2 regions of the Psychrobacillus sp. NPDC058041 genome follow, and region 1 is predicted to be linked to the other one. Evidence: riboswitches for the same ligand, from Rfam matches in the RefSeq annotation. Region 1 holds a riboswitch; the other holds the start of a gene.
What was found. A riboswitch is a leader RNA that binds a small molecule or an ion and turns the genes downstream of it on or off. The one in region 1 is predicted to bind S-adenosylmethionine.

Region 1 (15,804 bases):
TGTAATCATAAACCCCGCTCGTTTACCAATAATCTCTGCATAATCTTCTACCATGACACTTGCAGTTGGGTACATACCTGCTCCAGGTCCTACTAATGTTAGTGTGCCGATATAGTTTGTATCTAGAGAGACCGCATTGTTTACTCCTTCGATTGCATATAAAGGATGATCTGGGCCAACTAGTTGGGGACCTACGGATGCGAAGAGCTCTCCGTTTTCATCCTGCTCAATTTCTGCAACATGGCGATAACGTAGCCCTTCTTGTTTCGCTTTCTTTACATCTTCTAATGAAATGCCGTCAATTCCAACTACTCGCACATCATCCCAATTAGGCTGTTTTTTAAATGCAAGCGCACTTAATATCATCAGTTTACGGAATGCGTCTTGACCTGAAATATCATTATATGGATCTGCTTCTGCATAGCCTAGATCCTGTGCTTCTTTTAATGCATCATTGAACTGACATTCATTTAGACGCATTTGCGTCAAAATGTAGTTAGAAGTCCCGTTTAAAATTCCTTGAATTCTTTTCACTGAATTTACTTGAAGTAAGTTTTTCAACGTTTTAATAACAGGGACTCCACCAGCTGTTGTTGCCTCGTATCCAATAAATACACCACGTGATTTTGCTCGTTCATGAAGGGGAATACTGTATTTAGAGAACATCACTTTATTTGCAGTAATGACGTGACATCCTTTGTCGATTGCTTTACATAAATACCCATAGGCTGGTTCTTCGTTCACGATAGCTTCAAATACAACTTGAAGTCCTGGAATATTAATAATATCCTCGAAATCATCTGTTACAAGTACACCAGGTGTTGGGATTCTTTCTTTCGATAAATTATTTACGAGAATGGCACTAATTTCGATATCCAAACCTAGTGATTTTTTTAGGTCTTCTTTTTTTTCATTCACAATGTGATAAATTCCTTGGCCTACTGTTCCGAAACCTAGAATTACTGCTTTTATTTTTGCCATACTTTCTCCTCCAAATGAATCTGCACAATTGAGCTTCCATATTCATAATCTAATAAAATATCGAATCGTATTTTCGACTGGCTATTTTACATATTGTAGACTATCTTTGCCCAATTAACAACAAAATTCTACCTAGAGAGGACATTTGTACTTTGTATAAGTACTTTATCAAGTGCATTTTGCAAATCTTCTACTGCTTCTAGACCTACCGACAAGCGGATTAAGTCCTCTGTAACACCTGATTTCACTAAGTCTTCCGGCGTCAGTTGTTGATGAGTTGTAGACGCAGGATGGATAATTAATGATTTTGCATCACCAACATTTGCTACATGCGACCAAATTTCAATATTGTCAATAATATGTCGGCCTGCTTCTTTGCCGCCTTTCACCCCAAAAGTTAAAATAGATCCAAAACCATTATTTAAGTATTTTTGTGCAAGTTCATAGGATGGGTGATCCTCTAATCCAAGGTAGTTAACCCATTCTACGCCCTCATGATTAGATAGATATTCTGCTATTTTTTGTGCATTTTCATTGTGCTTTGGTACTCGCAAATGAAGTGTTTCTAAACCTTGTAAGAAAGAAAATGCTGCTTCCGGGCTTAAGGAGGGGCCAAAATCACGTAACAGTTGAACACGGAGTTTAATCGCAAACGCTACGTTTGGAACATCAATTCCATATCGTAAGCCATGATAGGTTACGTCTGGTTCTGTGAATCCAGGGAATCTTTCGGAATCCCAATTGAAATTTCCTCCATCTACAACTACTCCCCCGATTGTTGTTCCATGTCCGCCAATCCATTTTGTTGCAGAATGGATGACCACATGTGCACCATGTTTAATCGGGTTTGCACCATACGGGCTTGCAAATGTATTATCCACTAGCAAAGGTACTCCTACCTCATTTGCAATTGCAGAAACTTTCTCTACATCAAGTACATTTAAGCTTGGGTTTCCAATAATTTCAGCAAAGAATCCTTTTGTTTTTTCCGTCACCGCTGTGCGGAAGTTTTCTGGATCTGTTGAGTCAATAAACTTTACAGTAATACCGTAACGCGGCAATGTATGGGCAAACAAATTAAATGTTCCACCGTATAAGTTTTCCGCTGCAATAATTTCGTCGCCGGCTCCAGCAATATTTAAAATGGAAAATGCGATTGCTGCCATTCCAGAAGAAAGCGCAACTGCCGCTGTCCCTCCTTCAAGTAATGCAACTCGTTGTTCAAAGACGTCTACTGTCGGGTTTGTGATTCGTGAATAAATATTGCCTGCTTCCTTCAATGCAAATAGATTTTGAGCATGCTCTGTATCACGGAATACGAAAGAAGTTGTTTTGTGTATCGGCACTGCACGTGAACCTGTAACTGGATCTGGTTGTTGACCACCGTGTAAAAGAAGTGTTTCTGGTTGAAAATTTGTCATTTTGAATTCCTCCTGTAAAGTAGTTTAGATGGACGCTTATGGAGGCGGGAGAGGAGTGTTAGAACAAACAAAACCCCTCTTCGCTTAAGAAGAGGGGTGCAATTTCGCATGTTCCTCCTCTTATCTTCCAAATTCATAACCTGAATTTGTAGGATTTAGCACCTTTCCAAGTTCAGAACTTGTTGGTTGCCGGGCATCGTAGGGCCTAGTCCCTCCGCCACTCTTGATAAGAGTATTAGATTTAGTTTTCCATCTTGTTACACAGTATAAGATTCTAGTAATCAATTAGTCAAGTATTTTAATAAAAAATTCTGAAACTTCTTTATTTCTCAAACGTTACATGTAATAGAGAAATTTTTAGGGGTGTTTTAATGACAATTTGGATTATTTGCGTACTAATTATTAGCTATCTAGTCGGAGCAATTCATGGTTCGAAGGTTGCTCAATTTTTTAGTGGAGTCAATATTAAAAATGAAGGGCTAAAAAACTCTGGTGCTTCTAACGCAGCAATCGTTCTTGGAATGAAATATGGTATTTTAGTTGCACTAATTGACATTTTGAAAGGGGTAATCGTAATTATCGGTACCCGCTATTTCATGCAGCACTTTGCTTTATTCTCCGATGTTGAACAGGACTTATTAATTTATATAGCGGGAGCTGCTGTTATCTTAGGTCATAACTTCCCCATTTACACTCAGTTTAAAGGTGGAAAAGGAACCGCTTCTATCATTGGCATATTATTTGCTATTTATTGGCCTGTTGGACTGATTGGACTTTTATTATTAGTAGGTACGACTTTTTTAACGGATTATTTATTGATCGGTGTATTTGTTTTTTATTTTGTATTTGTGGGTGGGACTATTTGGTTTTCAGAAGGGTATGCCCCTATTGCAATTGCTTGTTTTTTATTCATCATGGCACTTGTTTTGCATATCGAAAATTTTCGCCGTTTAGCATCTAAAGAAGAACCAAGAATTTCAGCATTTTTAAGGAGAAAGAAGCCCTCTATTGGAATGAAATGAGTGAATTGAATGAAGAAAAAAATGAGGTGGATTGTGCTTATTCCTCTATTTGTCATTGCTTCTGGAGGATTTGGTGTGTGGATGCTTACGAGTAAATGGCTAGCGGAGGGACTTGAACCTAAAGCAGATGGAACCAATGAGTATGCAATCGTGCTTGGTGCAAAAGTAAAAAAAGGAAATATCCCTTCCCTTGCATTACGGTATCGGTTAGATTCAGCGCTAAAATATGCTACAGAGAATCCACATGTGAAGCTTGTGTTATCTGGTGGACAAGGACAGGATGAAGATATTGAAGAAGCCGTCTTTATGAAAAATTTTCTCTTGGAACAAGGGATTGCGGATAAACGTCTCATCGTAGAAAATCGGTCTACCTCTACTTATGAAAACTTGCTATTTTCTCAAGAGTTGCTGCCCGAAAATGTGACGTCCGTGACAATTATTACAAGTGACTATCATCTACATCGAGCGAAAATGCTTGCAAAAAAAATAGACTGGGACGCCGATGTCGTATCAGCAAAAACACCGAAAAGTGTGGAAATGAAATTGCGAATGCGTGAGCGAGCCGCGCTCTTGAAGACTTATATTGTAGGGAAATGACTCCGAATTTGTTCGGAGTCATTTTTTTGTTTGCTTTTTATTAGCACTTTAAGCTGTCTCTTTACCGCTATTTTTAATGTGGTTTATGATTGATGCATAAACGTCTGCTACCATCTGAGCACCATGACTATTTAAATGAATCCCATCTAACGTGAGATTAAGTCCTCTTTTTTTGGATAACTCGTCAATTTTCGTAGCTTTCTTATAGAAGAATACATCCATCATTACCCTCATCGGATTCGTGCTAATATAATCGGAACTGTTGACATCGGCTAGACGCTTTTCAAAAAAGGTTTGCATATTTAGAAAATGGACGTTTTCATGATGAGTGGCAACTGATTCTATGATGGTAGACAATTCTTTTATTTCTTTATTAGAAACATTATTTATATCTTCGCCGACAAGTGCTGGCGTAACTACAACTATTTTCTTTGAGGATTCAAGAACTATATTAAAAACACTTTGATAATACTCTTTAAACTCAACATGATCTTTCGCTACTGGCTGTGCTTGAACACTTAGCAATTTAGAGTAGACATCATTCACACCAATCCATAAGAAAGAAAGATCATAGTCTTTTGCAAGCTTAGTCTTCGATAAACGTTTATGCAAACTTTTAACGGTCTCCCCTGGTTTACCTAGATTAACGAATGTATAGTTTGGGAATTTTTCTTCTAAAATATTATAGAATGAAACCCCAGGTCGCCCTTCCGTTAAGCTATCTCCGATTAACGCAACTTTCATTTCAATTCCTCCTTTTATAATTGACTCAAAAAGATAGTTTTCAAATCTAGATTCACTGTATAATCTACCGTCTTCTATTTATAAAAGTGAATTCATTCTTTTACATACTTATTAAGAATAAAAGCTTATCGGGAAATATATTTATAGTTAATTTTACAGAAAATACAAAACATTTTAAATACTGTTCACAATAATGTCATTTAAAATATGGGAGTAGATAGCTCTCGTTAAAACGGGGATTGCTCTCGGATGTAGGTGGAATGCTCTCACATCTGCAGGAGTTACTTTAGGAAAGTAAAGATTTTAATTTGATTAGGAAGAAAAGGCTTCCTTTGAGCATGGAAGCCTTTTTAGTATCGAGAAATTTTAGTATGGTAACCATTCTCCCCATATGGTTGTAGTTGTTCCAACCATTTATCTAATAGTTTTTGTAGTTCTTTCTTCTCGTCTACGTATTGATTTTCTGAGTTTTTTAGTATCTCAACATGTTCAATTTCAAATGCATCTTCACCAAATTGTTTCCACTCCTCTTGGAGTTTTCGATTTGTATGAGTACCTGTTTCTAACGTAAATTTCGTTCCGTTTAATGTTTTGAAGTTACGTGTAGATGCAACGAATTTTTTGCCGTTTTGCTTATTTGTGATGACATAAATTCCACCTTCCACTTTTACTTCTTTATATTCTTGTTTCAATTCTTTTTTACGATCCATTTTTCTCCACCCTCTACTATCGCCTTGGCGAATTTATACTTTATTTCAGGACTAAATGAAGTTAATTTTTCACCCAGTACGCACTACCATCATCTTTTCTGTCTAAAAATCCATACTCAATTAGATAACGTCTTAAAGTGACAAAATCAGCATATAAATCTTTAAGTATTGCATTTATTTCTTTTTCACTATATGTTTTTTCTAATTCAACTCGTTTGATGATTACACTTAGTGTTGCTAATTTTAGCTTTTCTTTTTTCGGAAACTTTATTAGTGGTCCATCAACGCCTCTCGGGAAAAATTTCTTTTCTGCTTCTTCTTGCTCTTCTTTCGTTATTTTGTACCGATCTTCTTTCATTTGTTTTAGTCCTCTACTTTAGTTTTTCACCCAGTACGCACTGCCATCATCTTTTCTATCTAAAAATCCATACTCAATTAAATAGCGTCTTAAAGTGACAAAGTCTGCATATACATTTTTTAGTACTGCATTTATTTCTTTTTCACTGTATGTCTTTTCTAATTCGAATCGTTTGATGATGACACGAAGAGTTGCTAGTTTTTGCTTTTCCTTTTTAGGAAACTTTAGAAGTGGTCCATCGACGCCTTCGGGGAAAAATTTCTTTTCTACGTCTGCCTGCTCATCTTTCGTGATATTGTATCGATCATCTACCATTGTTGCTGTTTTATGGAGAGGTAGGAATGTAGGAGCATGGTCATCTTTTTCCTTCAATAATTCCATCATTGTGAAAAATATTTTAGCTTGTCGCTCTTTTTCCTTTAAGACAAAACGATGATTTCTAATTGTTGAACTGCTGCCGATGTTCAGTTCTGTTTGTATTTCTGCATCACTCTTACCTTCGTAAAATAATCGAAGTAAACTACTTTGATGATCTGTTAATCCTGTAAGTTTTTTATTTAGGCCAATTAGATAATGAAATACAGATCCATGCTCCGTATCGATATGTCGTTTCATATAACGTTCCGCCTCAAATAACCGATTTTCAATAGGGTAAATAATACCTTTTTCAATCGTTTCTCCACATAATAGGCAAACAAAAGATTCACTTCCTTCTATATACCCAACTTTTAATTGTTCTGCATTTGCATTCCAAAATAACTCCGATATTTCCACGCAACAAACACAACCTTTTTTTGTTTACTATTTTATAGACATATTAACCACTCGTCTATTATAAGTCAATTAAAAATTTTAGTTGCAATATATCAGAAAATAATGAACAATTGAATTGATAACGTTTCGAATTACGAAGAAACGAACAGGAGGAGAAACTCATTGGTAACATTTAAAGATTACGAATACAAACGACCAAATTTGGAAGAAGACAAAGTAAAGTTCCATGATGCTTTATCAAAGTTTAAGGAAGCATCTTCAGTAGAAGAGCAAAGTACAGCAATTGAAAAATTGAATGCACTTCGTAATGATTTTTCAACGCAAGCTAATCTGGTTTACATTCGAGCATCTATTGATACGAATGATGAATTTTATCAAAAAGAACGAGATTATTTTGATGAAGTAAGTCCAGAAGTAGAAGAACTCGTTACGGAATATTACAAAGCACTTGTCGCTTCTCCTTTCCGTAAAGAATTAGAAGAAAAATGGGGTAACCAGTTATTTGATCTTGCTGATTTTCAAATAAAAGCCTTTTCTTCTGAAGTAATTTCTCTTATGCAGAAAGAAAATAAATTGGCTTCTGACTATTCTAAGCTTGTTGCTTCCGCACAAGTTGAATTTAATGGGGAAACTTTGACACTTGCCCAACTTGGACCATATGGTGAATCAACTGATCGAGAAGTACGTAAGAAAGCAACAGATGCAAGAGCAGGTTTCTTCCAAGAGCATGAAGCAAAGTTCGATGATATTTATGATCAGCTTGTAAAAGTTCGTCATGAAATTGCAACTAAATTAGGATATAAAAATTTTGTGGAGCTTGGGTATATTCGTATGAATCGTATCGATTACAATGCGGAAATGGTAAAAAAATTTCGTGATCAAGTTCGTGATTTTATCGTTCCTGCTGCTTCAAAATTATACGAGCGACAAGCGAAGCGTATCGGGTTAGATGAACTAAAGTTTTACGATGAATCGCTTAAATTCTTGACTGGAAATGCTACACCACAAGGATCTCCAGAGTGGATTGTGGATAATGGAAAGAAGATGTATGAAGAGCTGTCACCTGAAACCGCAGAATTTTTCCAATTTATGATTGATCGTGATTTGATGGATTTAGTAGCGAAGAAAGGGAAAGAGTCTGGAGGATATTGTACTTTTATTGATAATTACGAATCTCCGTATATTTTCTCTAACTTCAATGGAACTTCAGGAGATATCGATGTGTTAACACATGAAGCAGGTCACGCATTCCAAGTGTTTACGAGCCGCAATATCGGAATTCCTGAGTACATTTGGCCAACGTTCGAATCTTGTGAAATTCACTCGATGAGTATGGAATTTTTCACATGGCCTTGGATGGAATTATTCTTTAAAGAACAAACCGATAAATATAAATTTGCACATTTGAGTAGTGGACTTCTATTCTTGCCTTACGGTGTAGCGGTAGACGAATTCCAACACGTCGTATATGAAAATCCCGAAATGACCCCTGCTGAACGTAAAGCAGCTTGGAAAAAAATCGAAGAAATCTATTTACCTCATCGTGATTATGATGGAAATAGCTACTTAGAGGCGGGTGGCTTCTGGCAACGCCAAGGGCATATTTATTCTAGCCCATTCTATTATATTGACTACACATTAGCGCAAATTTGTGCGTTCCAATTTTGGAAGCGTTCAAGAGAAGATCACGAATCGGCTTGGAAGGATTATTTACACCTTTGCCAGTTAGGCGGCTCAAAATCTTTTACTAAATTAGTAGCTGATGCAAATTTAATTTCTCCATTTGAAGAAGGTTGTGTTGAATCGGTTATTGGTTCAATAGAAGAATATTTAAATAGTGTGGATGACTCTGCTCTCTAATAGAGAATGGAACGGTAACATGTTAAATCCAGCCGGTTTTTGGATTCGATTAGGTGCAAATATTTTGGATGGTCTCATCATCGGAATTCCACTAATGGTTATTAGTTTTATCATTACGGGAGAATTTCCTGAAACTTGGTTGTCAACGGTTTGTGAAAGCATCTATGCATTGATAGTACCTCTTTTATGGTCTGGATATACAATTGGAAAGAAAATAGTCGGCATTCGAATTGTGAAAATAGATGGTTCAAGTATAGACTTCTGGACAATGCTAAAACGAGAAATTATTGGCGGTCTTGTGTATGCACTTACATTTGGAATAGGAACTATCGTTAGTATATGTATGGTTGCCCTACGAGAAGACAACCGAGCAATTCATGATTTTATCGCAGGTACTTATGTAACTTACAATCCTCCTGAATATTGAATTACCCTAGAGCAAGCATCTTCTAGTTCGGATGCTTGTTCTTTTTTTATTTTATATTCGCATATACTATTGCAGGATATTTTCTACCAATAACGAATATAAAGTAAAAGGGGTGTCATTATTTTTATGTGGAACAAGATTATTAGCATTTTTATTGCGGTGATGGCTATTATTTATATTTTCTTCATTCCGGATGACCCAGTAATAACTAAAATAACGTTTAAACTTATTCCAATGCTATTGATAATCTTGTATGCATTGATGCAATCTGCTGGAGAGTCCAAAAAATATAAAATTCTTATTATGACTGGCCTATTTATTTGTATGCTTGCAGATGGTTTGATTTATTGGTTTATTGTTGGCCTTATTACATTTTTAATCGGGCATATTTGGTATATTGTTGCGTTCCGCCATATTAAAACATCAACTATTCCAAAGTGGGCTGCTATTCTTCTTATTTGTTACGGAATTGGGATGGCTTTTTGGATTGCTGGAACTCTTTGGACAAAAGGAGATTTTGTTTTAGCCGCTGCTGTCATTCTATATATTATTGTTATTTTATCAATGGGATGGAATGCATTTCAAACAGCTAATAAATTCGCAATTATTGGTGCCATTTTATTTATGATTTCGGATTCTGTGCTTGCCATTAATCGATTTATTATAGATGTTCCTTTTTCGGATGTCCTTATTATGATTTCCTATTACGGAGCTCAGTTCTTGTTTGCATATAGTATTCATGCTCATTATTCCGCAACTCGAAAGAATCTGTTAAAATAAATGTAGGCTTTTTAATTTGAAAGGGGATTTATTCTCATGAAAGAAACATTAATCGAGCGTTTAACTCGCTATGCAAAAATAGACACACAATCGAATGCTGCAAGTCTTACTTGCCCATCAACAGATGGTCAATGGGATTTACTTCATGTATTAGAAAAAGAACTTGCAGAAATCGGTCTAGAAGAAATTACTTTAGATGAAAATGGTTATTTATTCGCTACTTTGCCTTCTAATACAGATAAGGATATTCCGACAATTGGATTTTTAGCTCATGTCGATACTGCAACTGATTACACTGGGAAAAATGTAAACCCTCAGCGTATTGATAGCTACGATGGTCAAGATATCACACTGAACGAAAACACAGTTATGACTGTGAAGGATTTCCCTGAGCTTAAAAATTACGTTGGTCATACACTTCTTACTACAGATGGTACAACACTATTAGGTGCGGACGATAAAGCTGGAATTGCAATTATTATGACGGCAATGGAATACTTCGTTCAAAATCCAGAAGTGAAACACGGAAAAATACGTGTAGCATTTAATCCTGATGAAGAAATCGGTCGCGGACCACATAAATTCGACGTGGAAAAATTCGGAGCAAAATTTGCTTATACAATGGACGGTGGACCTCTTGGTGAATTGCAATATGAGAGCTTCAATGCAGCAGGTGTTAAAGTTGTAACGAATGGTACGAGTGTGCACCCTGGCTCTGCAAAAGGAAAAATGGTGAACTCTATTACAATTGCTATGAAATTCCAATCACATATGCCAACAGACGAAGTTCCTGAGAAAACAGAGGGTTATGAAGGGTTTATCCATTTGATGAATGTTAATGGGGATGTAGAGAAAACGGAACTTAGCTATATAATCCGCGATCATGACCGCGAAAAATTCGAAGTGAAAAAGCAATTATTCCTGGATACTGCTGAAAAGATCAAAGCAGAATACGGAGAAGGTGCTATTTCTATTGAGTTAAACGATCAATATTACAATATGGGTGAAAAAATTACACCAGTTATGGAAATTGTAGATGTGGCTAGAGATGTTATGGTTTCACTAGATATCGAACCACTTATTATTCCAATTCGTGGTGGTACAGACGGTTCCCAGCTTTCTTTCATGGGTATGCCTACTCCTAACGTATTTACTGGCGGAGAGAACTATCATGGTAAATACGAATACGTATCTGTTGATGTTATGGAGAAAGCAACAAAAGTAGTAAAGGGTATTATCCAATCATTTGAAAAACAAGCTTAAGTAGGTGTTTAAATGCGTGAAATACTTCTTGGTGTTTTAGCCTCTTTATTTTTTGCAGTAACATTCATACTTAATCGTTCAATGGAATTATCGGGAGGAAGCTGGCTTTGGAGCTCTTCCCTCCGTTACTTTTTCATGGTCCCTTTTTTATTAGTCATCGTCTATTATCGAAAAGGGTTATCTACTATGTTTAAGGAATTAAAAACCGCCCCTGTTCCATGGTTAGTTTGGAGCTTCGTCGGTTTTGTGTTATTTTACGCACCGATAACTTTTGCAGCTGGATATGGACCAGGATGGTTAATATCAGGGATGTGGCAATTTACGATTGTTGCGGGTGTTCTCCTTGCACCATTATTCAAGTTGAAAATCGAGAATCGAATTATTAAACAAAGAATTCCTGTTGTATCACTTTTTATATCGCTTGTCATTTTAATAGGAATTATACTAATACAAATTCCAAATACAGAATCAGTAAATATGAGCATGATCCTTTTAGGAATCCTCCCAGTAATCATTGCAGCATTTGCCTATCCACTAGGAAATCGAAAAATGATGGGGCATTTAGAAGGAAGACTAGATACATTTCAGCGCGTTTTAGGCATGACCATTGCATCGATGCCGGCTTGGATATTAATGGCTGTCTATGCCTTTTTCACGGTCGGATTACCTTCGATAGGTCAAGTTTTCCAATCTTTAATTGTTGCTGTCAGTTCCGGAGTAATAGCTACTATTTTATTCTTTATGGCAACAGATCGAGTTCGTGACCATCAGGGTAAACTTGCAGCCGTAGAAGCAACTCAGTCCACTGAAATTATTTTTGTTATTATTGGAGAAATGTTTTTACTCCATGTTCCTTTGCCAGCCCCAACTGCACTCGTTGGCCTTGGAATAATTATTCTAGGAATGTTTTTACATAGCTATTATACGAAAATCTTAAATACGAGAGTTGCTTTGAGGACCAAATAATAATACAAAGTGCAGAGTTTTGTAACTCTGCACTTTTTTTCTTAAATCATATATGCTTCTAGTGCTTTTTCCACACTATTTACAAAACTTCCTCCAGCTCCCCAGTCGAAACGAAGAAATACTCCCTGTCCTGCTCCTGATGAAGCGGCATGCACTTTCGTATTATTTTCCAAATTATCGATAGTAATAGTTAGTGAAGCACGATTGCTTGTGCGCATATAGTATTTTTCTAAAACACAAACAATGACTTGATGCTCGCCAACAACCCGTTCATATACGTCTACAATTGCTCCGGAAATACTTCCTTGTACTATATACTCATGCAAAATGTCTATTGCTTCTTTTGGTGATATTGATACATAAAATTCTCGTACATCCATTTGGATCCCCTCTTTTCTTCTTGTATCTAATTTTACGTTTGACTTGAAGAAAAGTTCCTCACAAAAAAACTTCTTAAAGTGACATTTACTCCTTAGAAAGCTTTTGAATTGTTTACTATTTCAATGCTGCTTGAAATAAAATAGAGACGCCTGATTCAATTGCGGCATCACTAACAGCTTGTGCCACCGCATTCACTACTCTCTCATCAAAAACATCCGGAATAATGTAATCCTCCGATAATTCATCCTCATCAATAAGAGAAGCAATTGCTTGAACGGCTGCTAGCTTCATTTCCTCGTTTATATCCGTTGCCCTTACATCTAGCGCTCCTCTGAAAATTCCTGGAAAAGCTAAAACATTATTCACTTGGTTCGGATTATCAGAACGTCCAGTTGCAATAACTCTTACACCCCACTCTTTTGCTAAATTATATGCAATTTCTGGATTTGGATTTGCTAAAGCAAAAACAATCGAGTCATCATTCATCGCATCAATTATATCTTTGGTTAAAAGATTCGCTACCGAAACACCGATGAACACATCTGCACCAACCATTGCATCTTTTAATGATCCCCTTAATCCTAGTGGATTCGTAATACTAGCAATGGACTCTTTTATAGGGTTCATACCTTCTTCACGGCCCTCATAAATAATTCCCGTCGAGTCACACATAATAATTTGCTGATACCCAAGTTGTTGAAGGACTCTTAAAATAGCCATTCCTGCTGCACCAGCACCATTAATCACTAGTTTCAATGAATGAATCTCTTTGCGGACAAGCTTCACTGCATTTTGGAGACCTGCGCCAACTACAATAGCTGTACCATGCTGATCATCATGAAATACAGGTATATCTAATTCTTTACGAAGACGATCTTCTATTTCAAAACAGCGTGGTGCAGAAATATCTTCTAGATTTATAGCTCCAAATGTCGGACTCAATGCTTTTACAATTTGCACAATCTCATCTACATTTTTTGTATCCAAACAAACTGGAAAAGCATCAACGTTCGCAAATCTTTTTAACAAAATTCCCTTCCCTTCCATAACTGGTAATGCTGCTTTTGGTCCGATATCACCAAGTCCCAAAACGGCTGTACCATCTGTCACAACTCCTACTAGATTACCCTTCATCGTGTATTCATAGATGGCAGAAGAATTATTTTTTATTTCCAAACAAGGTTCTGCTACTCCAGGAGAATAAGCTAAACTTAAATCCACCATACTCTCTATAGGAACCTTTGAAACCATTTCCATTTTTCCTTTATAACTTCGATGCATATTTAATGCTTTCGTCTTTAAATCCATTTTCTCACTTCTACCTCCTTAGATTTCCATCAGCTTCTATCTAGCTATATATTCTGAAAATTATAATGATTCTGTTCGTTGAAGTCAATTTAGTGAAGACTTGCACAAAACAACTAATTACAACATCCTCTTTTGGTTATATTAGGGGCGTATAACTACCATTTACGGGTATATCGAACGGACTTAGGGGCAGATAACTACCGATTACGGGTATATAAAGCGGACTTAGGGGCAGATAGCTCTTTTTAAGGGGCTTTCAACAAACGTATGGCCAGATACCTAATATCCAGTGGTTTTTATTAATGAATATATTATTTCCACAAAAAAATCGGCAACCATTAATGGCTGCCGAAATAAATGTATGCACTGCACTAACTCAACTTTGAGGGGGTTAAGTGTGCTATTGATCAGCCACAATTTGGAGAAAAGTCGCTGGCAAGAATATTCTCAAATTAAGAGTATTTCTCTATACGATAATGATAATCATTTTCATTTAAAATGTCAACAATAATTCAAAAAAATTGTATACTATTCTTATGACAACTTTAACGAACGATCAAATTCGACAACTGAATAATTATAGTGTCTATTTGGAACCATCAGGATCGCCAATTTTTCATGCGAAAAACGTTGAGAACGCACTTCCCATTATTAAATTAATTTCCGGAGCACCAAATGATCCGATTGCAGCATCCTTTTTTATGCGAAGAGTTGGAATGTTCATCTCGATGCAGTTTTATATGATGACTATGTATGATGAAATTTGGGATGGTCCACTTGAATCAATACAATTTTTCGCTATAACTGAGTATGGTAATAAAACAATTAGCACGTATATACCGGAAGAATACTTTCGAGAAGTAAAGGATGATCGTGCGAAAGATATTCAACATGTTTGGGAACATCAATGCTTCTCCATTATCCAACAGCTCCGAGCGCAGTGCAGTATATCTCCAATGACACTTTGGGAAAATGTGTTTGGTTATCTACTGTGGCATTACTACGTTTTTTTAGAAAATCCTGTTATTGCTGAACAAGCTAAAATTGATTGGAATTTATTACAAGATGAGACTATATGGAAATCATTTACTTCAAAATCTCATTTGGCTAAATATTTGAGAGGACAACATCCTGCTAAATTAATGAATACAACAGTCCGTACTACTTGTTGTTTTTCAAAAGATATTCCTGGATTACAAAAGTGCGGATATTGTCCAAACTAAATTTATCATTTTTTCATGCATGTTTAATCATCCTTTGGGAATAGCTAATAAGAGTCTAATATTAAAGGAGTGAGGAAGCTTGGGAAACAAGATAGATGAACGTGTCGAGAATAAATTAAATAGTATCGGTACTGAAGAAAAAGAAGAAATACTAAAAAACTTTACTTCATTTAAATCCTATTTAGCTGGCAAAGTAGCCGCTGGAGAAAAAATAGGCTTAAGTGAAGAGACATTAGCTAAAGCAACTGAAAAAGTAGCTGGTTATTTAGCCACTCATGAAGAACCTCGAAATCGTGAACAACATCTTCTACAACAACTATGGAAAAGTGGAGACAAAGAACAACAACATGCACTTAGCCATATGCTCTTGAACCTTGTTAAAAATGAAGGATAAAGGTCCTAAGGATGCTAAAGGTCCATTTTTAGACAATCCAGATGGCGTCCGAACTACGAAAGAAAGTCTATTCGATATGCATAAGGATATGCAAACTGTAGATGCCATTCAAGTTGAAGAACTTAACATGAAAGTGCAAGACGAAAACTACCACCACCACACAAAAAATCGTTCTATAAGTGAAGAACGATACCCCTAAAAAAAGAATGAGCTCCGAACCACCTCGGAGCTTGTTTTTTATATTAATTTTGCAGCAACTAAACGATTTCTTATAACAACCGCCAACAATGCTGCAACAATAGCCTTTGCAAGATCCGGCAATATAAACGGCATCATTCCCCCTTTAAAAGCACCATTCCAAGGAAGATCTACTACAACCTTTAACCAACCTGTACCAATCAATAAAATTATAAAAACTGCAATCATATTTGCAATAATCGCTTGTACTTTCGTATGGCCAAATTTCTCAAGATACCACCCTATGAATAAAGTAGCAGGTATAATTGCAATTAGATAACCACCAGTTGGACCTAAGATAATTCCAAAACCACTTTTCATCCCTGCAAATACAGGTATCCCAACTAATCCCATTAGT
Region 2 (15,804 bases), on a different contig from region 1:
GTTCCAAGTTTCAACAAAATCGTGAAGGGATATACCCAAAATCTAAAAACACTATATTTGGAAGATACAAAGTATTTTAGCGAAACAAAAAAGCATACTAAAAGTGAGCTAAATATATCATTTGAAGTTTTCCAGCACACCTCTGGTTATTACTCATTTGTCATCCATTCGAGAATGTATACAGGTGGAGCAAACGGTATATCAGAAACAAAAATCATTCATTTACATAATCAATCAGGACATATGCTTACGATAGAGGACCTTCTTGCAAAAAACGAACAATCACTGGAGAAGCTTTCCGCAAAAGTAAGGAAGGCAATAACTTCCGATAAACAATTAAGTCCTTATTTACTGTTGGAACAATTCGATGAAAAAACATCTCCAAAATGGGGAAATTTCAGCAATTTTGTATTGAATAAAAATTCACTTGATTTTTATTATGATGAATATGAGATAGCATCAGGAGCTGCAGGAGCTACAACGATCTCCATTCCACTCTCTGATTTAGATGATATATTAGCAGATGAATATAAACTTCCAGTTGGGAAGGGAGATTCAACCCCTCCTAATAATGTTCCGGAAAAACAAACATCTGTTGAAACAGAAACACCAAAAGATGAAGTAACAAAAACACCCTCATCTGGTAAAGTAGTAGCCCTAACATTTGATGATGGACCTAATCCAGAAACAACAAGAAAAATTTTAGAAACCTTAAAAAAGTATAATGCAAAAGCTACATTTTTTATGCTTGGAAGTAGAGTTTCATTTTACCCTGAGGTAGTTAAAGAAATAAAAGAAGCCGGCCATGAATTAGGAAACCATACATGGACACACTCTGATTTAACAAAAGCTACTGTCGGAAAAATAGCATCTGAGATTAATAATACAAGTAATGCAATAGAAAAAGCATCTGGCAGTAAACCTACTGTGTTCCGCCCTCCATATGGAGCTGTTAACAAAACTGTTCGTAGCCAGTCTCCCCTTCCCGTCATTTTGTGGGATGTAGATACACTCGATTGGAAATATAAGGATGCTAAACACTTGCTAGAACATGTGAAAACACATGTAAAAGATGGTTCAATCGTTTTAATGCATGATATCCATGCTTCAACTGCGGATGGCCTGGACGCTGTGCTTGCTTATCTACAAAGTGAGGGTTATACGTTTGTGACTGTTTCTGAGTTAAAAAAATAGACAAGCTGCAATCGCACTTTGTCTTCACTTATTTCCCGAGTGCTTTTAACGAAACATTGGCTACACTATTACTGTAAAATTTAGAGGAGTTGGAAGTTATTGCGTCACTTCCAACTCCTCTTTGCATGCTCGACTTGCAAGTCTCCGCCTTCAGCAGAAATTAACCTGTCCATGGCATAAAAATTGATATACTCTCTTATTCTTAGAAAAAGGATGAGGTCAACTAAAAAGTTGTTCTCATCCTTTTTTCTATAAATATTAATACGTCAACTTCCCTATTTTTTCAAAGTTACTCAAGTTATAACTTGTTATTTCTTTCATGGATATTGTGTAGAGAGAGTCCCCGACATAAACCATACGCTGAATACTAGTTTCCCAGTCTTCATATAACTGAGCTGGATTTTTAGATTTCAATAAATTACCTTTCAAAGCAATTCCCTTTTCAGGAGTAATTTCATAGATTAAAGAACCTTCTTGTTTAAATTGAGAATATTCTTGTCCGGCACCTTTTTCATATATCGAAACAGGAAAACCATACAGATTTTTTTCTTCATATTGGAATAATGCATGGTGATCATACTGAATAGGTGAGTAAGTTCCTTGACCACCAATTACTTTTGTATCCAATTCCTTTGGATTGTTAAGGTCAGTTACGTCAAACAACGAGATTTTCATTCCTTCTGTCATAATAAGCGGTTCCTTGCTACCTTCTTGTGGTACCGTTTTCGTTTCATACCCAAATCCGATTAGATGGTTTTCATCTAGAGGATGTAAATAGTTACTAAAACCTGGAACTTGTAATTCTCCTAATACTTTGGGAGCCGTTGGATTCGCTACATCGATAACAAATAATGGATCCGTTTGTTTGAATGTAACCATATATGCTTTATCACCCATAAACCTTGCAGAATATATTCTTTCTTTTTTTGCAAGACCTGTTAAAGAACCTACAGTTTTCATTCCATTATCTAGGATAAATAGATTGTTTTCAGAAGGTTCATTTTCGTCCCAAGTGTTCCCTTTTGTTGTAACTAAACGGAAATAACCATTATGCTCATCCATTGAAAACTGATTTAATATAGTACCCGTTACTCTACTTGACGCAACAAATTTTATGGTTGCATTGTTTAACTCAAATTTAAATATTTTTGTATCCATTTTTCCAGGGTTCCAAATTAGTTTTTGCACAGTTGGTGTAATATTTTCATATAAAGTGGAAGTTAAATATAAATTTTCTTTAGACATGTATAGTTGTTCACTTCCACCTAAGAAACCTTTTGTATTTACTTTATTTCCAGCTGGATCTGATAAATCTATTGCTGAAACAATACTATAGCTCGCTTCTAAAGTGTTTGGAAGAATAGAGATACTATCGTAATTCAAAGGTCTAGGCTCTTTATCTAGTTTAGAGTCATAGATGAACGGACGTAGCTCTGAGTCACCATTCTCTTCCATCATCCAATACCTTGGATAAACAGAAGTAACATAGTAGAGTGTATTATCCGTTAATCTTGCACCGTTCATATAACCTTCTGTTCCAATCTCTCTAGACAATTTTGGTGATTTGGGATTTGAAATGTCATAAAAGTACACAGTTGTCAACTGATTCCTAGGTAGCGCTATTCTAGCCATGTCTTGAGTACTTTTCAAATCTAACGACTGATATATATTTTTTTGCCCCATAATAATCAATGTACGATCTGATAATAAAAGCTGAGTAGGATAAAAATCATCCCCGAATTTTATTTTACTCTCTTCTTTCATATTCATTGGATCTTCCACATTAATTATTGCTACATTGTTTTCATTAATCGTAAATATACGAGAACCATCTGTTTTTACACTATCCGCTTCATCGACACCTTCTACTTGGTTATTTGTCGTAGAATGATCGCTACTTTTATCACTAGAAGAGTCTCTTTCACTTAAAGCCATTATGTCCTCTGAGACAACTCCCACTCTATCCCCATGTACCTTTCTCACTAACTCAAAATATGCAGTTAGCTCTTCTTTCGATTTAACCGCTTGAATCTCTTTAAACACTTTAATCGGGAATTTTGTTTTACCAAATTGATTTTTTACATGTAAGATGTACGACCCTTCTTCAAGTCCTGTTACCACTACAGATTTTCCATCTTTCGAAATACTATGCTTTACATTTACTTCCTTTCCTTGTTGATTAGTTACATACATATCCCCTTTTTCCCAGGCATTTTTACTAACGACCGAAGAAAACTTTACTTCTAATGGTTGATGTGACATTATCACTTCTTGTGCACTTACTATCGTTTTTGTTGAAGCCAATACACTTACAAAACCGATAATTAAAACTATAGTAATTAGCCAAATACCGCTCTTTTTCATGGTGATCACCCTCTCCACTTCTTTGTTAATCCATTAGACTTAAATTTCTCCAATTGGTTTCACTGCTTCCAGTATTTATTTAAATTATTGATTAGGTATAGAGAATTTTCTGTTTTTTTAACTACCGTATAATTAAGAAAGGAGAGTAGAATAAAAGGAAAATTTAATCTCTCTCCTCACCTAACTTTAAAAGATAAACAAGAAAAGGTTTTCCTGAGTTCATACTCCAGGAAAACCTATTTCTTATTCCTCAAATGGCCATTTCGGTAGCATATGAGAGAGTGTTTTATCTTCTCGATAGCCAAGAACATATTCCGCTTGCATAATTGTATGGATTTCTCTTGTTCCTTCGTATATCACTGGAGCTTTGGAATTGCGCAAATATCTTGCCACTGGATATTCGTCTGAATAGCCATAAGCACCGTGTATTTGTACTGCATCATCAGCAGCCTTGTTGGCAAAGTCACATGCCTGCCATTTTGCTAGAGACGTTTCTCGTGTATTGCGAACTCCTTTATTTTTCAATTCACCGACTCGGTAAACGAGTAATCGGCTCATTTGAAGACCAGCCTCCATTTTCGCAATCATCTGCTGAACAAGTTGGTGTTTTCCTATTTCTTTACCGAATGTTTCTCGTTCATGACAGTATTTCACACTTGCCTCTAGGCAAGCTAATGAAAGACCTACCGCCCCAGCAGCCACAGTGAATCGACCATTATCTAGTGCCGCCATAGCTATTTTAAAACCTTCTCCTTCTTTTCCAAGAAGGTTTTCTTTAGGCACTCGCATATTTTCAAAAAATATTTCACCCGTATTTCCAGATTTAATGCCATACTTCCCTTTTATCGCTTTTGAAGAGAATCCTTCCATTGTACGTTCTACAATAAATGCACTGATTCCGTGATGTTTTTTCGATTTGTCTGTATAAGCAAACACAAGGAAATGATCAGCAGCATCACATAGTGAAATCCAAGTTTTTTGCCCAGTAATCACATAATCTTCACCATCAAGCTCGGCCACTGTCGACATAGCAGCCACGTCGGATCCTGCTCCTGGTTCCGTTAAGCCAAAAGCTCCAATCTTCTCTCCCTTTGCTTGGGGTATTAAATATTTTTGTTTCTGTTCTTCTGTTCCCCATTGCATAAGTGTCATTGAGTTTAGTCCGGTATGCACAGAAACTGCTGTACGAAAAGCAGTGTCTCCTCTTTCAAGCTCCTCACATACAATCGCTAAGGCATTATAGTCCATACCACTTCCACCATATTTTTCAGGTACACAAACACCCATCAAACCAAGGTCAGCTAATTGTTTCCATATACCTTTATCAAATGCACCTTGTTCTTCCCATTTAGCGATATGAGGAATAATCTCATTATCTACAAATTGACGAACTGTTTTACGAAGCAGTTTCTGTTCCTCTGTAAATTCAAAATTCATACGTTGACACCTCTCATAACTGACTCCACAATATTTACTCCTCGAGCTGCCATTTCTTTAATATATAATTCTCCAGGAACTATGAGTTCTGGTGGGAATACACCTCGTTTGGAGATGACATTATTACCAATCATTTGTGCTACAACTGAAATGGTGTTAGCTGTTGCTCTTGCCATTGCTGTTGTACCAGAAAGCTTGTCTTTTTTTGTCGCCAATTCGTAATTATACGTAGTGTTCTCACCGTCTTTAATACCTGTTACAATCACTCTCAATAAAACTACGTCTTCTTTATCACCAAGTAATAATTGAGGTGTCAATACTTCTTTTATGACATCACGAGCTTTAACCATATTTCCATTTACATTTACTATTGTATTTTTATTTGTTAGTCCTAAATCGACAAGCAATTTAAACTTTTCAGCGTGCCCTTTGTAACGAATCGTTTTGTACTCTAACGTATCAATATTCGGAAAGGATTTCGTTAAGGTAGATGTACCACCAGCGGTATGGAATGCCTCTAATTCACCATACTCTTCAAAATAAATAGGTTCAATTTCTGATAAAGATTTCACTTCTTGTAATTTCCCGCCTCGTATAACATGGGAAGGATCGGTATAATGGTCAAACACTCCTTCTAAAGAGAAGACAATATTATATCCAAATATCCCTTCCGGAACGGCTGGAATTCCACCTACATATAAATGAATACCAGAAACATTATCTAATTTACTTGCCCCGTAACCCGCTAGAATATTAATCATTCCAGGTGCCACTCCTAAATCTGGGATAAGGGTAACACCTTTATCCTTCGCTCTTTTATCGAGTGACAGCACTGAGTCTGTTGCTCCTCCTATATGCCCCCCTAAATCGATGGAATGCACGCCAGCTTCCACGGCAAGCCTAGCAACCTTTTCATTAAACGTATAAAATAAAGCATTTATAACAACATCTACTTTTCGCATTATTTGTAGTATATTTTCATCATCATTTGCATCTAATCTTATTACTTCTACCTTCGAATTTTGTAACCTCTCTTTAAACAAATTAGCTTGTCCCACATCTAAATCACATAATAAAACTTTTTCCACGTTTGGGCTTAATACTAAATCACGAGCTGCTTCTTTCCCCATTAATCCTGCTCCTAATACAGCAACCTTCATGTTGTCATCCCCCTATTATTCTGTGTCTATTTGTGCACGTTGCAATTTCCCACTAAAATCTACGTAAATGCTCTTCCATTCGGTATATACATCAAGTGCTGCTACTCCACTATCACGATGTCCATTTCCTGTTCCTTTCGTCCCTCCGAAAGGTAAATGAATTTCTGCTCCTGTTGTACCTGCGTTAACATAAACAATTCCTGTATCCAAATCCCGTTGAGCACGGAAAATTTTATTTACGTCCCTTGAAAAAATAGAACTTGAAAGTCCGAATTTCACACCGTTGTTTACCTCTATTGCTTCCTCTAAAGAACCTACCTCTATTAGTGAAACTACAGGTCCAAAAATCTCTTCCTGCGCAATTCGCATCTTTGGCGTCACATCTGTAAATAGGGTTGGAGCATAATAATTCCCTCCTGCAAGCTTCCCTTCCTCTAATATTTCTCCACCAACAAGTAATTTTGCGCCTTCATCTTGTCCAATCTTTGTGTAAGAATGAATTTTTTCCAATGCGTTTTTATTAATTACAGGTCCTATCTTTACCGATTCGTCCAGACCATCTCCAATTGTTAGCTGTTCCATTTGAGTTAGAAGTAAATTCTCTAACTCTTTCTTTACATCTTTATGCACGATTACACGACTACATGCGGTACAACGCTGACCAGCTGTTCCAAACGCACTCCATAAAATCCCCTCAACTGCAAGAGACAAATCTGCATCGTCCATTACAATTACTGCATTTTTCCCACCCATTTCGAGTGATACTTTCTTTAAATGTCGACCGCCAAGTTCCGCCACTTTGCGACCTGTTTCTGTTGAACCGGTGAAAGAAATAACTTTTACGTCGGGATGCTCAATCATAGCTGTTCCAACTTCTGAACCAGAGCCAAATACAACGTTTGCAACGCCAGCTGGCAATCCCGCTTCCTGAAAGATTTTCGCCATTTCATATGCCATCATTGGTGTTTCTGTTGCCGGCTTCCAAATGAATGTATTTCCTGCAACTATAGCCGGGAATGACTTCCATGTAGCAATTGCAACAGGAAAATTCCAAGGAGTGATTAAACCAACTACTCCAATAGGTGCTCGAACACTCATAGCAAATTTATCGGCAAGCTCTGAAGGTGTTGTTTCTCCGAATAAACGACGTCCTTCTCCTGCCATGTAAAATGCCATGTCAATTCCTTCTTGCACCTCTCCACGGCCTTCTTCAATGACTTTACCCATTTCTTTTGTTAACACTTGCGCTAAGTGTTCCTTCTTTTCTTTCATCAGTCTACCAATTTCATATAAGTAATCTGCCCGTTTTGGTGCCGGTACTAGTGCCCATTTCTTTTGCGCTTTCACTGCAGCAGCAACCGCTTGATCTACGTCGTTTTTTGTTGACATCCGAACTTCCGCCAAATGTTGACCATTCGCAGGATTTACAACAGCTGTGTAATCTACTTCTCCTACTTCTTGCCAATTACCATCGATAAAATTAGTTAATTTCATTTCCCTACCTCTTTTCTATATAGGTGAAAACGTTTCCATTTTAAATACATTCTCTATTTATTTGATAAATTCCTTCAAAAAAATTGAAAAATATGAATTTTCAACTTGAAACTTTTTATTACTTTTCTCGTATTATTAAATAAATATTAATTAGGGAGGAAAATATACATGAATAATCATGAAATTGATTTCAAATTATATGGAGATGATATGCAGTTTGTAGAGATTGAATTAGACCCAGGAGAAACTGTAGTTGCTGAAGCAGGTAGCTTAATGATGATGGAAGATGACATTACTATGGAAACCATTTTTGGTGACGGCTCAAGTTCATTTGATAATGGAATAATGGGCAAATTAATAGGGGCAGGCAAACGTATGTTAACAGGCGAAAGTTTATTTATGACTACATTTACGAATGCAGGTAATGGAAAAAAACATGCTTACTTTGCCTCTCCATATCCCGGAAAAATAATTCCTATAGATTTAAGTGAATATCGCGGTAAAATTATTTGTCAAAAAGAAGCTTTTTTAGCTGCAGCGAAGGGTGTTTCTGTTGGAATCGAATTTCAACGTAAGTTAGGAACTGGTTTTTTTGGTGGAGAAGGATTCATCATGCAAAAGCTTGAAGGAGACGGTCTTGCTTTTATTCATGCGGGAGGAACGATTCATAAAAAAGAACTTCAGCCTGGTGAGGTTTTAAGGGTAGACACTGGTTGTTTAGTAGCGATGACTTCTGACGTAGATTATAATATCGAAATGGTTAAAGGAGTGAAAACTGCTCTTTTTGGAGGAGAAGGTTTGTTTTTCGCTACTCTTCGTGGACCAGGTACTGTATGGATTCAATCGTTACCATTTAGCCGTTTAGCGAGCCGTGTTTTTGCAGCTGCTCCGCAAACACTAGGTCGAGGCTCAAAGGATGAAGGAAGTATCGCTGGTGGAATATTTGATCTTTTAGGAGGAAAATAAATAGTTATTATGAGCCATTCTTTATTTACTTCTTAAGAATAACCGGGCTTTCCGCTTTGGCGGAGCTTTTCGCGGACATGGCTTCATTCTCCTAGGCCAACAGGATGTTGGTCATGAATGCGTTGCCCCAGGGAAGAGGCGTCTTTAGCCTTCCTTCCCTTTCTTGCGTTAATGCGGAGCCATCTGCTCATGCACCTGCCGCTTCGCTTTCGGCGCAGAAAACATCTGCTAATCCCGATGAAGTCGCCACATCCCCTCCAATCAACTAGTATGTATGGAACGATTTATCATTGCTTAGTAAGATAGATGACATGGAGCTTCTACGGCATGATATTGCCACCAAAAAATATCTGCCCATATCCTGATGTTATATGCCCTTTAACTTTCGCTGTACCCCTAAGCAGTCACTATCTCCCCTTTAACTTTGGTTATCTGCCCATATCTTGCCTGCTCCGCAAAGGAACCAGTTGTTCATGGCCATAAAATTAAAAATTTATATACTTTCTGTAAAAAACTCTTTTATTCTACTTTATTCCGCAAATTGTTTATAAAGAATCGACCTCCTCTTCATATACTAGTGGAAGAACATTTTTCTATGAAAATATTGTTCTTAAGTATGGGAAAGGAGGTGTTAGCAATGAAAGCTTCTTTAGGTATGTGGATTGGCTGGATTGGGATTGTATTAGCAGTTGTGGGGTTCTTTTATTATCCTATGATACTTGGTGGTGGTGCGGTAGTCTTGGGATTAGTTGGTTTAACTTCCCCACAAAAATTCCTAGCTTGGATTTCTATAGTACTTGGAGCAATTGCATTCTTCCTTCCGATGCTCCAATAGCTACATGTTGACTAATAAATCTGCGGCATGTTCGGCGCATTTACCGCACATGCCTTTTTTACATTTCAAGCCTTACTAAAGGACAACCATCTGCCTTGACTATTTATTACTTCATCTCCTTGTATTATTATCCATCCCATGATAAACTATTTTAAATTTAACATTTAGAAAATTTAATATTTTATTTCTTATCAAGAGAGACGGAGGGATTGGCCCGAAGATGTCTCAGCAACCAGCCAATAATGGTGTGGTGCTAATTCCAATAGACGGACATCGTCTTGAAGATAAGAAGACTAACTTCAGTATTTTTTTGAGGATTCTCTTCTTATTAGAGAATCCTCTTTTTATTTGGAGAAATATCAGCTCCTTTACTCCTGCGTGAAGCTTAAAAGGGCCACCAAGAGGCCTACGTATTTCTTATTTTAATTGAAGAGGATGAATATTATATGTCAAAAAATAGTTTAGAAACCCAACTAGCTCAATTAGGGAACCACAGTGATTTGATAACAGGTGCTGTTAATCCGCCAATATACTTGTCAACTGCTTACATCCATGGTGGTCTTGGCCAGTCGACAGGATTTGATTATACACGTACTAAAAATCCTACTCGCGCTATTTTAGAAGAAGGTATCGCTAAATTAGAAAGTGGAGATGCAGGTTTTGCCTGTAGCTCGGGTATGGCTGCAATTCAATTAGTACTATCTCTTTTCCGTTCTGGTGACGAATTGATTGCTCCAGAAGACCTTTACGGGGGAACGTACCGACTATTTAATCAGTACTCAGATTCTTACAATATTCATACTACATATGCAAAGTTTTCATCCGTAGATGAAGTAAAATCACTTATTACCGAGAACACAAAAGCAATCTTTATTGAAACACCGACAAATCCTTTAATGCAGGAGATCGATATTCAGAAATATGCGGAATTAGCTAAAGAGCATCAATTACTATTAATTGTGGACAATACATTTTTAACTCCTTACTTACAACGCCCTATTGAGCTTGGTGCACATATTGTCATTCATAGTGGAACCAAATATATTGGAGGTCATAATGACGTGCTTGCTGGTCTTGTTGTAGCAAAAGGGACAGAATTAAGTGAAAAATTACATGCAAATCATAATGCATCTGGCGCAGTGCTTTCCCCATTCGATTCATGGCTACTAATCAGAGGATTAAAGACACTTCATTTACGAATGAACCAGCATGATGTAAATGCGAAAAAGATAGTAGAATTTTTGCAAAACGAATCTGCAGTAAAGAATGTACTCTATCCTGGAAAAGGCGGAATGCTTTCTTTCCGCTTACAAAAAAGCGAGTGGGTAGGTCCTTTCCTTGAAAAACTTCAATTAATTGTTTTCGCAGAAAGTCTTGGTGGAGTGGAAAGTTTCATTACATATCCCGCTACTCAAACGCATGCAGATATACCGGAAGAAGAGCGCAATGCCCGTGGTGTAGATAATAGCCTTTTACGTTTCTCAGTTGGTGTTGAAGAAGTAGAGGACTTAATCGCAGACTTGAGACAAGTATTTAATGAACTAGAAAGTGATGTGAGTGAATAATGACCTACCCAAACGAACAGTTAGAAACTAGTTTAATAACGACTTCTACAAGAGGTTGGTCAGAGAGAAAAATTGGTGCAGTCAATGTTCCTATTTATTTGTCTTCCACTTTCCACCAAGGAAATTTTGATGAATTTGGGCCATATGATTATAGCCGTTCCAGTAATCCAACAAGAGATGCTTTAGAACGAACTATTGCAGAGTTAGAAGGCGGAACTCGCGGATTTGCATTTGCTTCCGGAATTGCAGCAATTTCTTCTGCATTCATGCTTCTCTCTTCAGGTGATCATATTGTCATTACAGAAGATGTATATGGTGGAACTTTTCGATTTGTAACGGAAGTATTGCCTCGTTTTGGAATTGAACATACTTTTGCAGATTTTACAGATGTAAAATCCGTTACAAATGCTATTCGTTCAAATACAAAATTATTATATATTGAAACACCATCGAATCCCTGTCTTGGAATCACAGATATTGCCAGCATTGTAGCGCTTGCTAAAAGGAATGATTGTCTTACTTTTTTGGACAATACTTTTATGACTCCACTTTATCAACGTCCGCTCGATCTTGGTGTAGATGTAGTCCTACATAGTGCTACCAAGTTTTTATCAGGTCATAGTGATATTATCGCAGGGCTTGCTGTAACGAAAGATGAAGAACTGGGAAAACGATTAGCCTTCATTCAAAACTCGTTCGGAGCAGTTTTAGGTGCTCAAGATTCTTTTTCTTTAATTCAAGGAATTAAAACTTTAGGTGTACGATTTGAAAAATCCTCAGAATCTGCACAGAAAATCGCTACCTATTTAATGCAACACTCCTTAGTAGAAGAAGTTTTTTATCCCGGTTTATCTACACATCCTGGTTACGATATTCATGTGAAGCAAGCGAGCAACCCAGGAGCTGTTCTTTCATTCCGATTACCTAATCGGACAGTTGCCAAAGTATTTGTAGAAAACGTAAAAATTCCTGTTTTTGCTGTAAGTCTTGGTGGTGTTGAATCCATTCTATCTCACCCTGCCCAAATGTCACATGCGGCTATGCCGAAAGAAGAACGTGAAAAACGAGGAATTACCGATGGACTACTCCGATTTTCCGTCGGATTAGAGAATGTAGATGATTTGATTGCAGACTTCGAGCAAGCATTCACTATAGCAGAAAAAGAGAAAGTGATAACTTAACGAATTGACTTACCTAGCAACCTCTTTTATGAAGGAAGGAAATTTATTAACAGGAGAAGATAAGTTGGTTAAAATCCGTCATGTATTGCGGGTGATATTGAGGAATGAGTCTGTTTTTATGAGAAGTTGTGAATAGGATTGGAATTATTGTACATTAAAAGTTGTTAAATGATGGATCGCAACCAATTATGTTACCCTCTCCTTTACTTTTATTGCAACGTAATATGCTACACAAATAATAGTAAAAGACCTCTTCTCTTTGTCAATTAGACAACGAAAAGAGGCCATATTCATCAATTTTATTTATAATCCTAAGTTCTTCGCAATAATTACTTTCATAATTTCATTTGTTCCAGCGTATATGGATGCGACGGGAATATCTCTATATCTCCTGGCGATTTTGTACTCTTCCATATAACCGTATCCACCATGTAATTGCATACACTCTATGGAAACTTCACGAGCAGTTTCTGTCAGCCAATATTTTGCCATCGACACTTTCGTGACAACATCTTTCCCATTAAGATGGTCTTCAATAAGTGACTCAAGAAATGATTTTCCAAGCTCTACTTTTGTCGCCATTTCCGCTATTTTAAATTGTGTATTTTGAAAAGTTGATATGGACTTCCCAAAAGCTTTACGCGATTTTACATATTCTATTGTTGTTTCAAGCATATCCTCCGATGCAATTTGCGCTGCAAGGGCAACAACTAGTCTTTCTTGTTGCAGCTTTTCCATTAAATAGCCGAATCCATGGCCCTCTACGCCTATTAAATTTAAGACAGGAACACGACAATTTTCAAAATACAATTCTGCTGTGTCTTGTGCATGGAGTCCAACTTTGGCAAGCTTTCTTCCCTTTGTGAAACCGGGTGTACCTTCCTCTACCATTATTAAACTAATTCCTTTATGCTTTGGTTCTATACTCGAATCCGTTTTTACGACAACGAGAAATAGATTTCCATTAATACCATTTGTAATGAATGTCTTTTGGCCATTCAACACATAATAATCACCATCGCGGATAGCGGACGCTTTAATATTGGCTAAATCAGAACCGGTACCTGGTTCTGTCATGGCAATTGCTGTAATGATATCGCCAGTCACACAACTTGGGAGCCACCTTTGCTTCTGTTCTTTTGAGCAAAACGATTCAATATACGGTACAACAATATCATTGTGCAAGCTTACTCCAACTAAACTAGTTCCTACTCTTTCTAATTCCTCAGAAATGATCACATTGAAACTAAAATCTAAACCCAAACCGCCATATTTCTCTTCTACTTGAGGACAAAGGAATCCCATCTCCGCAAGCTTCTTCCAAAAAGAAATAGGAATGATTCTTTCTTTTTCCCATGTATGATAATAAGGTACTGCTTCTTTTTGAAGAAATTTCTGAAGCGAATCTCGAAACATCTCATGCTCATCTGTTTCAAATCTATACCTTCCCAATGTCTATCACTCCTATTCTATTCGTTCAATTATAGTAGTGTTCGCCATTCCCATTCCTTCACATATAGCAAGCAATCCATATCGACCACCTATATGTTCTAGTCTATTCATCAACGTAACAAATAATTTCGTTCCGGTTGCACCCACCCCAGTGGATGACCAAGTGCAATTGCTCCCCCTCTCTAACTAATGTTGATAGTACTTTAAAGAATTAAATAATACCTCGGATTTCCGTTTTAGGTGGACGCGTTCGTTGTGATGGCCCATCTGTCTCACTCATCCTTTCACTACAATCTATTAAGTGAGTAGTACCTAACAAGAAAAAATGCCAAGATGAACAAAAATTCACCTTGGCATTCTTAAATTTCAAATAGTTTTTATTAACGGATTTTACTTTATCTTTTGTAAATAATACGTTTCCTCTCTAGCCATATGATCTGCCATTAGAGGGGTAAAGGTCCCTAATGCTTCTTTTTTAATTCTCATTTCTTCCAATTCCTTTAAGAACACTTTAAAAATCGTCATTTCCAATTCAATATCATTATGGAATTTATCTAATGCTGGAAATCTCTCTACATTCGCACGTAAAAAACCTGCTAGTTCAACTGCTTTTAAATAGAAATCTTCCCAGTCTTTCATAAATTGCTGTCCTTGGTCTTTCAGTTTTCTTTCTACTATGTCTAAATTTGCATCAATAGCAACCGCATGACCCGCCGCATCAAGCAGCCAAAGCAAATCATGATGTAAAGGATGTATTATTGGAACTTCCTGACCTTGTTCTAAGTAGGTAAATACACGGATAGCCTCTTCCACTTCGTTCACCATATGATTGATAAAGGATGGCGATAAGGATATTTTAATATCCCCAATTAAATGATCTTTTATGAGATACAACTTAAACACACGGATTTCTTCACTCGCTAATTTTGCCTGCTTGACTAACAAAATAAGTTCATCTGTATTTAATGGCTGTTTTGAGGTCATTAATAATTGATCAAAGAGATTAGTAAAAGAATTTGCAGCTTCAATTTTTTCCGTTTCATTAGGAGCTAATGAATCATGAATAAATCTTCCATGATCTCCTAACACTTGCAACCAAAAATGAAGTTCATACAATGCGGATTCCTGAAATGTTTTTTCCAGTAAAACCCCTCCTTTTCCCCCTCTAAAAATATATGCATTCACCTATAAATTTGTGAATGGGATAGGCGATTGCATTATACATTTGGAATTGTATTTGGTTTTATTTATCCGCTAACATTTTTTTATTTTGATTTATATCAATCCTTAATTACTTAAACAGGTTGTCCACTTAGTCTCATTTGTGCCCATCCTTCATAGGATAGTCTGAAGGAGTGATTTCATTTGGAGCCATCATTATATCGAGGAAGTTATTACCCTTTTGTGTCACCATTAGACCCTTGCCCCCCTATTTTAGTTAAGCATTTTGTTTTACCACCTCAACTCTTTACGAATTTTCAAACTCCTGGTCTACCGCAAAATTCTCCAGAAGAAGCACTATGGCAAGGTTCTCTTTGGCCACAATTTGTGGATGGATTTTCGCGAGAGGAAGGAATTTCATGAATGAATTTGAAGAAAGACTAGACTTGTTAAAAAAAGTACAACAAATGGACTTTGTAGTAGTTGAGTTAACTTTATACACAGATACTCACCAAGATGATTTAGACGCTTTAGAACAATGGAGAGAAGCAATAAAAGAGGCGGCAAGGGTACGCAAACATTATGAAAGTAAATTTGGACCTTTATCATTAATGTCTGCCCCTTCCAGACAAGCAATTGATGTAGGCTGGCGCTGGAATCAAACACCATGGCCATGGCAACTATGAGAAAGGAGAAAGGTAATGTGGGTTTATGAAAAAAAACTGCTCTACCCGGTAGAGGTTACCACCTGTAATCCTATGCTAGCAAGATACATTATGGAACAATACGGTGGTGCGGACGGAGAACTTGCTGCTGCTCTACGATATATGAATCAACGCTATACTGTTCCTGATAAAGTAATTGGCCTTCTAACAGATATATCGACAGAAGAATTTTCACACTTAGAAATGTTGGCAACTATGATTTATAAGTTAACGAAAGATGCTACACCAGAACAATTAGAAAAAGCAGGCTTAGGAGCCCATTTTGTCAAC

Region 2: linked by a shared signal. The riboswitch ahead of ACFVR1_RS05765 (methionine biosynthesis PLP-dependent protein) and the one ahead of ACFVR1_RS10170 (O-acetylhomoserine aminocarboxypropyltransferase/cysteine synthase family protein) in region 1 are both predicted to bind S-adenosylmethionine.

What each region holds. Positions count from the first base shown of each region.
Region 1 covers NZ_JBHVRO010000005.1:197,609-213,412, forward strand. Annotated here, with positions in the region: gene ACFVR1_RS10165 (homoserine dehydrogenase) at 1-981, opposite strand, end outside; gene ACFVR1_RS10170 (O-acetylhomoserine aminocarboxypropyltransferase/cysteine synthase family protein) at 1,110-2,402, opposite strand; SAM riboswitch class I at 2,520-2,635, opposite strand; gene ACFVR1_RS10175 (glycerol-3-phosphate acyltransferase) at 2,774-3,424, shown strand; gene ACFVR1_RS10180 (YdcF family protein) at 3,434-4,021, shown strand; gene ACFVR1_RS10185 (SGNH/GDSL hydrolase family protein) at 4,070-4,765, opposite strand; gene ACFVR1_RS10190 (GIY-YIG nuclease family protein) at 5,116-5,475, opposite strand; gene ACFVR1_RS10195 (DUF2087 domain-containing protein) at 5,537-5,833, opposite strand; gene ACFVR1_RS10200 (DUF2087 domain-containing protein) at 5,852-6,607, opposite strand; gene ACFVR1_RS10205 (M3 family oligoendopeptidase) at 6,770-8,467, shown strand; gene ACFVR1_RS10210 (RDD family protein) at 8,487-8,894, shown strand; gene ACFVR1_RS10215 (lysoplasmalogenase) at 9,021-9,674, shown strand; gene pepT (peptidase T) at 9,711-10,937, shown strand; gene ACFVR1_RS10225 (DMT family transporter) at 10,950-11,903, shown strand; gene ACFVR1_RS10230 (DUF6054 family protein) at 11,945-12,283, opposite strand; gene ACFVR1_RS10235 (NAD(P)-dependent malic enzyme) at 12,399-13,592, opposite strand; gene ACFVR1_RS10240 (hypothetical protein) at 14,129-14,815, shown strand; gene ACFVR1_RS10245 (DUF3243 domain-containing protein) at 14,895-15,209, shown strand; gene ACFVR1_RS10250 (hypothetical protein) at 15,199-15,408, shown strand; gene ACFVR1_RS10255 (biotin transporter BioY) at 15,447-15,804, opposite strand, start outside.
Region 2 covers NZ_JBHVRO010000003.1:124,002-139,805, reverse strand. Annotated here, with positions in the region: gene ACFVR1_RS05800 (polysaccharide deacetylase family protein) at 1-1,194, shown strand, start outside; gene ACFVR1_RS05795 (beta-propeller domain-containing protein) at 1,453-3,558, opposite strand; gene ACFVR1_RS05790 (acyl-CoA dehydrogenase family protein) at 3,802-4,995, opposite strand; gene ACFVR1_RS05785 (saccharopine dehydrogenase family protein) at 4,992-6,155, opposite strand; gene ACFVR1_RS05780 (aldehyde dehydrogenase family protein) at 6,171-7,649, opposite strand; gene ACFVR1_RS05775 (TIGR00266 family protein) at 7,818-8,615, shown strand; gene ACFVR1_RS05770 (hypothetical protein) at 9,253-9,450, shown strand; SAM riboswitch class I at 9,636-9,741, shown strand; gene ACFVR1_RS05765 (methionine biosynthesis PLP-dependent protein) at 9,897-11,015, shown strand; gene metC (cystathionine beta-lyase) at 11,015-12,196, shown strand; gene ACFVR1_RS05755 (acyl-CoA dehydrogenase family protein) at 12,500-13,648, opposite strand; partial or broken gene ACFVR1_RS05750 (steroid 3-ketoacyl-CoA thiolase) at 13,661-13,827, opposite strand; gene ACFVR1_RS05745 (DUF2935 domain-containing protein) at 14,039-14,764, opposite strand; gene ACFVR1_RS05740 (hypothetical protein) at 15,014-15,232, shown strand; gene ACFVR1_RS05735 (spore coat protein CotJB) at 15,229-15,495, shown strand; gene ACFVR1_RS05730 (manganese catalase family protein) at 15,511-15,804, shown strand, end outside.